Regions from separate parts of the Streptomyces sp. PTL18 genome, predicted to be linked through region 1. Evidence: riboswitches for the same ligand, from Rfam matches in the RefSeq annotation. Region 1 holds a riboswitch; each other region holds the start of a gene.
What was found. Region 1 has a riboswitch for cyclic di-AMP ahead of AC5WS8_RS15585 (transglycosylase SLT domain-containing protein). Riboswitches for the same ligand answer to the same signal wherever they lie in the genome.
Positions count from the first base shown of each region.

Region 2: it holds a riboswitch for cyclic di-AMP, as region 1 does, so the genes downstream of both, AC5WS8_RS22905 (transglycosylase family protein) here and AC5WS8_RS15585 (transglycosylase SLT domain-containing protein) in region 1, are expected to answer to the same signal.
Region 3: it holds a riboswitch for cyclic di-AMP, as region 1 does, so the genes downstream of both, AC5WS8_RS27080 (C40 family peptidase) here and AC5WS8_RS15585 (transglycosylase SLT domain-containing protein) in region 1, are expected to answer to the same signal.

Region 1 covers NZ_JCAJZO010000007.1:73,862-77,046, reverse strand. The annotation lists gene AC5WS8_RS15590 (polyprenyl synthetase family protein) at 1-466, opposite strand, end outside; cyclic di-AMP (ydaO/yuaA leader) riboswitch at 1,283-1,468, shown strand; gene AC5WS8_RS15585 (transglycosylase SLT domain-containing protein) at 1,478-1,993, shown strand; gene AC5WS8_RS15580 (HAD family hydrolase) at 2,018-2,842, opposite strand.
Region 2 covers NZ_JCAJZO010000012.1:93,042-96,226, forward strand. The annotation lists gene eno (phosphopyruvate hydratase) at 1-447, opposite strand, end outside; gene AC5WS8_RS22905 (transglycosylase family protein) at 824-1,516, opposite strand; cyclic di-AMP (ydaO/yuaA leader) riboswitch at 1,521-1,687, opposite strand; gene AC5WS8_RS22910 (transglycosylase family protein) at 1,886-2,902, opposite strand; gene AC5WS8_RS22915 (cytochrome P450 family protein) at 3,089-3,185, opposite strand, start outside.
Region 3 covers NZ_JCAJZO010000017.1:50,060-53,244, forward strand. The annotation lists gene AC5WS8_RS27070 (ATP-dependent Clp protease proteolytic subunit) at 132-767, shown strand; gene AC5WS8_RS27075 (hypothetical protein) at 775-1,089, shown strand; cyclic di-AMP (ydaO/yuaA leader) riboswitch at 1,409-1,591, shown strand; gene AC5WS8_RS27080 (C40 family peptidase) at 1,595-2,068, shown strand; gene AC5WS8_RS27085 (DUF6328 family protein) at 2,238-2,774, shown strand; gene AC5WS8_RS27090 (ATP-binding protein) at 2,828-3,185, opposite strand, start outside.

The DNA of each region.
Region 1 (3,185 bases):
TCTGGCCGGTGACGAGCCGCTCGAACGCCTCCGCCTGGATGCGGACGGCCTCGGGGCCGAGGTCGGCCAGGATGTGGGACGCGCGGGCGAACAGGAAGTCGCCGGTGAGGACCGCCACCGAGTTGCCCCAGCGGCTGTTGGCGCTGGCCACCCCGCGCCGCACGTCGGCCTCGTCCATCACGTCGTCGTGGTAGAGCGTGGCGAGGTGGGTGAGCTCCACGACCACGGCCGAGGGGACGACCCCCGGCGCGTACGGGTCGCCGAACTGCGCCGCGAGCATCACGAGCAGCGGCCGGAACCGCTTCCCGCCCGCACGCACCAGGTGCTGCGCCGCCTGCGTGATGAAGGGCACCTCGCTCTTCGTGGCGTCGAGCAGCCCTTCCTCGACAGCGGCCAATCCGGCCTGGACATCGGCTTCCAGAGCCTGGTCCCGCACGCTCAGCCCGAACGGCCCGACGACGGTCACGTGGCGTCTCCTGTCTGCTGACGTCTGCTGACGATCACACGGTCGGTTTAGGGGTCGGTCACTTGGGCGATGACGTCGTCCGTCGACTCGGCTCACTGAGTTTGTCGATCTGTCGCCGCCATCACTCAAGTCAGCGTATCCGGTCAGGTTTCGATCACCACGAGTGCCCGCTGTTCCAGGCCCGGCCGTATCGGATCACGAGCGACATGCTCCTGATCAAGCGATACGAGCAGGTTTGGGGTGACATGACCGAAAGCAACCCCTTCGACGTCCCCCGGAGGGCCAGGCGCCTCGCGTGCCCCACCGGTCCCGCCCGGCACCGTCACCCGGCCGGGCGCACACCCGGCCGCCCGGCTCATCCGGCTCATCCGGCTCATCCGGCTCACCCGGGACGCCCGGAGCCCGGGGGTGCGCGGATACGGACCCCTTGGGCCACGACAAGTGACGTCGGTCACCCTTCCCCTGCCGGAACAGCACCGCGGAACTCAGAATGCCCGAATTGTACTGATTCGCACCTATAAATACCGCTACCCGTAGACGAACACCACCCCTCTTGCCCGAATTGCCGCTCCGACGCCCTGAATCACGGATGGCGATCCAAGCAATGCGCGAGTGAATTAGCTCACGCCCGCACAGGGCGGGGTGACACATGTGGAATCTCAACTTCCGATTCGCTTATGCCAAGTTGAACCATGTTCAACAAACTGGATCACATCGCTTATTCCAGCATTTCAAGGTCATTTGTATTGGAGTGCGACTTCCAGGCTTGTTTCCGACATGTGCTCTCGCATACCTTCCCAATCGATCCGAGCGGGCCGCCGAATCCTGCCGCCGCTCGCGAGCCCTTCGACCCACAACGGCAGGAGCGGGGGACCCAGGTAAGTCGCCGCACCGGACACAGCGCCGGAACGGCTTGGGGTGAAGCCGATTCCTCGGCATCGAGGACACGGCCGGGCACCTCCCCGCCCGAACCCGACAGCTCACCTCGCAGGCGCCGGAGAGGACTACGACATGCCCGTTTTCGCCCTGCCCGCACGCCGTCCGGACCGCCGCCCCAAGGCCGCGCGCCTCACCCGTGCCCTCGCTGCCGCGGGGACGGGTGCCGCCGTTCTCGCCCTCCCGCTCATGGGTGCGACCAGCGCTTCCGCCGCGACCCCCACGTCCGCGGCGACCAAGACCGTCACCGCGAACACCCTGACCACGCGCTCCACCAACCTCGACGGCTGGATCCGCCAGTCGCTGGTGGTCATGCGGCAGCACGGGATCCCCGGCTCCTACTACGGCATCTACCGCAACGTGATGCGCGAGTCGGCGGGCAACCAGTTCGCCATCAACCTGTGGGACTCCAACGCCCGGATGGGCATCCCCTCCAAGGGTCTCCTCCAGGTCATCGACCCGACCTTCCGCGCCTACCACGTGCCGGGCACCTCCTGGAACATCTACGACCCGGTGGCGAACATCACGGCCGCGTGCAACTACGCCGCCCACCGGTACGGCTCCATCGACAACGTCCACAGCGCGTACTGAGCCGCCCATCGCGCTGACCCGGGCTCAGACCGAGGTCCGGCGGTCCCTGAAGAGCCGTTCGAGGACGACGGCGATGCCGTCGTCCTCGTTCGACTTCGTGATCTCGTCGGCGACCGCCTTGAGTTCGGGATGGGCGTTGGCCATGGCGACGCCGTATGCGGCCCAGTCGAACATCGGGATGTCGTTCGGCATGTCACCGAACGCGACGGTCTCCGACGGTCCCAGACCCAGATACTCGGCGGCGAGCGCGAGCCCCGTCGCCTTGGTGACGCCGCACGGCTGGAGTTCGACGGTGCCGGGCCCGGACATGGTGACCGTCGCCAGGGAACCGACCGCGCTGCGCGCCACCGTCGCCAACTCGTCGTCGGTGAGGGCGTGATGGCGCAGCAGCACCTTGCTGATGGGCGCGCACCACAGATCGTCGCGCCGCTGGACCCGCACCGCGGGCAGCGTGGGATGCGGCATCCGGTAGCCGGGCTCGATGAGCGTGAGCCCGTCCACGCCGTCCTGGTCGACGGCCGCGTACACCTGCCCCACCTCGGCCTCGATCTTGCCGAGCGCGGTCTCGGCCAACTCCCGGTTGAGGGTGACGGAGAACAGCAACCGGTCCGCTCCGGCGTCGTACACCTGCGCGCCCTGTCCGCACACCGCGAGCCCCCTGCCGCCCAGGTCGTCGAGCAGCGGCCGCACCCTGGGCGCCGGTCGGCCCGTCACCACCAGGTGCTGCGCGCCGGCCGCGGCGGCCCGCGCCAGGGCGGCCCTCGACCGGTCGGAGAGCGTGTCGTCACCGCGCAGCAGCGTCCCGTCCAGGTCGGTGGCGATGAGTGAATACGCGAGGGGTGCGGCCATGATCAGAGAATACGGATGGAACACCCCCACGACTCACCGTGAACCGGCGGACGTCCGGCCACCCGACGCGAACCGGCCGACCCACGGCCGGTGTCCGGACCGCTCCTGAGGGACCGGTCGGCATCCGGCCCCCGACGCCCGGCGTAAGCACGCCGGTTGCGCGCACGCGGCGGGGATGCATCAGGCGCGGGGACGTCGCCCGGCTCTCCCCTCTCAAGGACCGGCACCTCGACTTCCCGGGTCGCCACGTGGTCGACAAGGCCGGCGGCTCCCGGCGAGGGCCTGCGGCCCCTCCGGAACCCGGACGCCGTCGAGGACGACGAGGACCGACGGCGGTGCGCCG
Region 2 (3,185 bases), on a different contig from region 1:
CATCATCGGCACCGGCAGCAGGTGCGCGTTCGGGCCGCCCAGGTAGCGGAACAGGGGCAGGTCGCTGGCCTCGGAGGCGGCGTGGGCGACGGCGAGGGAGACACCGAGGATCGCGTTGGCGCCGAGGGAGCCCTTGTTGTCGGTGGCGTCCAGGTCCATCATCGCCTGGTCGATCAGCCGCTGCTCGGTGGCGTCGTAGCCGACCAGCTCCGGGCCGATCTGCTCGATCACGGCGAGGACGGCCTTCTCGACACCCTTGCCCTGGTAGCGGTTGGGATCACCGTCGCGGAGCTCGATGGCCTCGAAGGCGCCGGTGGAGGCGCCGGACGGGACGGCGGCACGACCCGTGCTGCCGTCGTCGAGGCCGACCTCGACCTCGACCGTGGGGTTGCCTCGGGAGTCCAGGATTTCCCGGGCTACGACGACGTCGATGGACGGCACGAGCATCTCCTTCTTGGATGTGACGCTGGAAGTGCGGGGCTGTGTGCCTTGCGGCTGCGCCTTGCGACTAGAGCCTAACCGCCGCGGGGTGCCGGCCGACCGACCGACCGTCCCGTGGACAGGGTGACGGTACACATTGTTCCCTCGCGGAACAAAGGAGGGGGGAAAGGTGCGGTGAAATCCACGCGGCCGGACGGCGAAGGAGCCGGACGACGAAGGGGCCGGACGACGAAGGGGCCGGACAGCAACAAGCCCCGCTCCGGCGCGTACGGGGGAACACGCACCGGAGCGGGGAGCCGTGGGGACGGAGGTGGGCCCTCGCGTGACCCCACTGTGGGGGTCACGGCTGTCGGTGGCCCGCGGCCCGGCTACCGGGTGGCTGTCACTTCAGGTGCAGCTGCTGGCCCGGGTAGATCAGGTCGGCGTTCCGGACGATGTCCTTGTTCAGCTCGAACAGCTTCTTCCAGCCGCCCTTGACGTGGTGGCTCGCGGCGATGGCGCTGAGGGTGTCGCCCTTGACCACCTTGTACTCGCCGTCGCCCTTCTCGACCTTCCGGCCGGTCGGGGTGGTGACGGTCTTCTTCTGCGGGGCCGGGCGCTGCGCGGAGCGGTTGGCGGCCTGCTGCCCGGTCGAGCGGGTGGTGGTGTTCTTCGGGGTGGCGCTCTTCGCGCCGCTCGAGGTGGCCGCGGAGCCGTTGTACGCGGCGTTGGTCAGGCCCTTGCCGCACACCGGCCAGGCGCCCTTGCCCTGGCCCGCGAGGACCTTCTCGGCGATGGCTATCTGCTGGTCCTTGGTCGCCAGGTCGGCACGGGAGGCGTAGGCGGTGCCGCCGTACCCGGCCCAGGTCGAGTTCGTGAACTGCAGACCACCGTAGAAGCCGTTGCCGGTGTTGATGTGCCAGTTGCCACCGGACTCGCACTGGGCGACGGCGTCCCACTGGGCGGCGGTGGCCGCGGAGGCGTTCCCGGCCGCGAGGAGCGGGCCGGCGATGGCAGCGCCGGCGACACCGGCGAGCGCTACGGCACGGGTGGACTTGGACGGGCGGCGGTGCTTGCCGTTGCCGGAACACAGCATGGTTCGTTCCCCTCACCGACGCCTGCGAGGTGAGCTGTCGGGTTCGGGCCGGTTGAGTTGCCCGGCCGCGCCCCTTGCGGGACGCGGCTTCACCCCGAGCCGCTTCCGGTCAACTTCCGGACGCGGCGCCTACCTTGGGTCCCCCGCTCCTGCCTACGGCGCTTGACGCGACGACTGTTCCCGTACGGCCGCTGGCAGGATTCGGCGTTGCGACCGCAGGTGCTCGCTGTGGCGAGCGATCACGACCGTAAGCAGTCGATCGCCGGAATTTCAAAGACGATCAGGGCTTATGAGACCCATATCTCACTTTCACCAAACAGGACATTCAGCCCGAAGTAGGTCGCGAACTTCCGCCACGCAAGGGGCAGTTCAGGACGAGCCGCCTGCCGGGCCGGCGTCGAGCGCAAGGCTCTGACCGGGGAGGATGAGGTTCGGGTCGCCGCCGACCGTCTGCTTGTTCGCCTCGTACAGCGCCGCCCATCCGCCGCTGAGGTCAAGGGAGTCGGCGATGGACGACAGATTGTCCCCGGGGCGGACGGTGTACGAGCCGTCGACGGCGTGGCGCGCGTCAGTGGTGCCGCGCGAGGTGTGCCGGCCGGACGCGTCTTCGGTGCGGCCGTCCGCGGCGCCCTCGTCGGCACTGCCCCCGCGATGACGGCCGGCACCCGCGGCCTCGGTCGAACTCCCCTCGGACGCGGCATCGTTCTGTGCGGACTTGTCCGACTCGTCGCGCTTCGTCGTGGCCGTCGGCGCGCTGCCGGACCCTTGCGCACCCTTGGCGGCGCCGTCGACCGACGTCCCGGACGAGGGCGAGGGCGACGAGGACGAAGGAGAGGAAGAGGAGGCAGAAGGTGACGGATCGGTCGGCGCAGAAGATCCGGACGAGTCGGACAGGCCGGAGTCGAGACCGGAGTCGAGACCGGAGTCCAGACCCGAGTCGGAGCCGGAGGACGGTCCGCTGCCGGACGACGCGTCCCCGGCGACGCCCGTGTCGACGTCGGCGGAGCCGGAGTCCTTGCCCAGGCCGTTCAGCAGGCCGCAGGTGCCCCAGGCCCCGACACCCCGGGCAGCGAGGACCTTCTCGGCGACGGCGATCTGCTGCGAGCGACTCGCCTGGTCCGGACTCGGCGCATAGTCGAGACCGCCGTACTTGTCCCATTCGTCCTGCGTCAACTGCAGCCCGCCGTATCGACCGTTGCCGCTGTCCGCGCTCCATGAGCCGCCGCTGACGCACTGAGCGACCTGGTCCCAGGTGGTACCGGTGGCCGCGCTCGCACCGGTGGCGCCGAGCAGCGGGATCGCGATCGCTGATCCGGTCACCCCTGCCGCGACGAGGAGAGCCGGAGCCTGACGGGGGCGACGGTGACGACCGTTCCCGGAGAGCATGCGGTTGCCTTTCACACGACAGCATCGACCGACGCGGCGGCCGGCCGTGGCAGTGCGGACCGCCGCGTTGCTGCGTGAACGTATCGGCAGGAGATCACTTGTCACAAGTCAATGCAGCGCAGATCACGTGAAGATCACAGAGGTGAGGCACTGTCACCTTCCTGTGACCATCGGCGTGTTGCCGTGTCATATCGGGGCGTCGACGGGAGATTCGGGATCTTTCTCCGCAACCGGTGTGAACGTCACGGGCAGCGTGCGCAGGCCCCGCATGATGAGCCCACCG
Region 3 (3,185 bases), on a different contig from region 1:
GGGATCGCACGGAGCCCCGAGCAGGCTCGGAACCGCGCGCGCAGCCGCTTTCGCTGACAGCATGCTTCCCACCACCAGGAACGTACGTCCTGTACATTTTTTACAGGAGTCAGCCCGAGGAGGCGCATGCCATGAACCGACCGTCCGCCCGCCATGTCCTGCCCGAGTTCACGGAACGCACCGGCTACGGAAGCCGGACGCTCGATCCCTACGCGAAGCTCCTCGAGGAGCGGATCGTCTTCCTCGGCACGCCGGTCGACGAGATCTCGGCCAACGACGTGATGGCGCAGTTCATGCACCTCGAGTACCTGGATCCGGACCGGGACATCTCGCTGTACATCAACTCCCCCGGCGGCTCGTTCAGCGCGATGGCCGCCGTCTACGACACGATGCAGTACGTCGGCTGCGACGTGGAGACGATCTGCCTCGGGCAGGCGGCGTCGGCCGCGGCCGTGCTGCTCGCCGGGGGCACACCGGGCAAGCGGTTCGCACTGCCCGGCGCCCGCGTGGTCATCCGCCAGCCATCCCTGCCGGAGCCCGTTCAGGGGCAGGCCAGTGACCTGTTCATCCAGGCCGAAGAGCTGATGCGGGTTCGCGGCCGACTGGAGGAGATGCTCGTCCGGCACACCGGGCAGAGCCCGGAGCGGATCGCCGCCGACATCGAGCGTGACACGATCTTCGACGCGCCGGCGGCGGTGGAGTACGGCCTGATCGACCGCGTCATTCCCAGCCGCAGGGTCCCGCGCCCCACCCCCGGCACGAGGTGAGCCGCCGATGCTGCCACCGGAACTGCCCCCACTGCCCGCGCTGACCCGTGCCGAGGCGGAGTTGATCGACCGTTACCTCGACGTGGTCGACCTGCTCGGCCGCATCAACCCGGCGCACTCCGGGGACACCTACCGCGGTCTGCGCGCCGCGCAGGCACTGGTGAGCAAGGCGATGGCGTTGCGTGAGGCGCTGGAACTGATGCACCAGCGCGGGGAGAACGAGATGCACGGGCCCACCCTCGCCCGGGCCCTGCGCGTCCTCGACGGCGAACGCCGCGCGGCCCGCGTCACGGTGCCGCCGACCCGGTCTGACGGGCAGTGAGCAACCAGCCCACGACGCGCGGTTGCTCAAACGAGCCGAACGGGGTACCGCCGTCCGAGTAGATTCCTCTCCCTCCCGGGGCTGGGCAACGTCGCACAACGCGCCTGGCCCCAGGGCGGAATGATCTACTCCGGTGCAGGTCCGAGGCCTCGTCCTCTTCCTCAACCCTCTTCGAACGAAGGGCTGTCCACCCGAACGGGTGAGTGGTGAGTAATGCCACAAACCCCCGATTCCGTTGTGATTTTCCGACGCCTTTAGGTGAAGATCCCTCACTGACGACAAGCCCCCGCCACCGCGGCGGGGCGGTCCGGGCGGACGCCGAGTCCTGCCGCCGCCCGGATGACCGGTCGACAGGAGTGGATCGGCAGGAGTGGAGGACCCAGCAAGGCGGGCCGCCGGACAGATCCGTGCGGTCCTTGGGGTGAAGCCGCGTCAGCGGCCGGGCTACTTCGCCAGCCCGAATCCGACAGGTCATCCTTCACAGGCGGCTGACGAAGGGTTGCGCATGACCGCGCTCAATCGAGTCCCGTCGCTGCTGGGCCGGGCCGGAACGGCCTCCGCCCTCACCATCGCCGCCGTCGGCGGCAGCATCGCGGTCCCCGGTATCGCCCCCGACGCGTCCGCCGCGACGCCGGCGACGAGGGCACTGCAGGTCGCGGCGTCGAAGAAGGGATCCCCGTACCAGTACGGCGCCGCGGGACCGCGTCGCTTCGACTGCTCCGGGCTGACGCTGTACGCGTTCAAGAAGGCGGGCAAGACCCTGCCCCGGACGGCGGCGGCGCAGTACAACAAAACGCGGCACATCTCCGCCTCCCAGCGGCAGGCCGGGGACCTGGTGTTCTTCCACTCGGGCCGGAACGTCTACCACGTCGGCATCTACGCCGGGAAGGGCAAGATCTGGCACTCCCCGAAGACGGGGTCGGTGGTCAGGCTGGAGAAGATCTGGACGAGGAGCGTCTGGTACGGCCGCGTCCGCTGAGGCCCTGCGGCCCGGGGTGACGGGGGTTGCCTGCCGTCACCCCGCGACACGCCGCTCGACGGGGAGACGCGACAGTTCAGGCTGCGCAGCAGGCCCACCGGGCTCGATCGCTCCGGAAGCGACCCGCTGGGGCGGGCGTGAGGCAGGGGTGAGCGGATACTCGTTGACCATGGCCGACCGACCTCCCGAGCAGGCACGACGCGAGACCCCCCTGGAGCGTGCCGACCGCAACTTCACCGAGTTGCTGCAGGAGCTGCGTGTCACCCAGACAGGGGTGCAGATCCTGTTCGCGTTCCTGCTGACGCTGGCCTTCTCCCAGCGCTTCCCCACTCTGGACACGGTCCAGCGCACCACCTACGTGACGACGCTCCTGCTCGCCATGCTGGCCGCAGCCCTGTTCACGGCGCCCGCCGCGCTGCACCGGTCGCTGTTCCAGCAGAACGCCAAGCCCGCCATCGTGAGGATCTCCTCCCGTCTGGCGAAGGTCGGCATGGGGGTGCTGATGCTGGCGTTCACCGGATCGGTCCTGCTGGTGGTGGACGTGTCCCTCGGCCGGGTGGCCGGGCTCGCGGCCGGGGCGGGAACGCTGCTGGTCTGCCTGGGCCTGTGGCGCGTCCTGCCCTGGGTGGTGCGGCGCACGGTCGTCGTACCGCGGCAGGCCCCCGGCGGGCGGGACGACCGGGAGCCGACCGAGGGGTCCCGGTGACCGCCGGGCCTTCGGCAGCGGTCCGCACGGCGGCGGCCCGTCGCGATCTGCGTTCACGCCTCCCCCGGCCCCGGTGACGCGGCGACCGGCTGCATCGGCTTCGTCCACGGCAGCTCGATCGCGACCGTCTTGCCGCCCTCGCGGGTGGGTCGCACGCTCAGCTTCCCGCCGCACTCGGCGGTCAGACACCGGATGATCACCATGCCCCGCCCGTTGTCCTGCTGCACGGCCGCAGGCAGGCGCTTGGGGAAGCGCGGATGGCTGTCGGTGACCCCGATACGCAGTAATTCGTCGCGGTCGAGCGCGATGTCGACCGTGAAGGTGGGCGACTGCCCGAGGGTGTGCTGTACGGCGTTGGTGGCGAGTTCGGAGACGATCAGGCGGACGGTGTCGGCTACTTCCGCGTCGCCG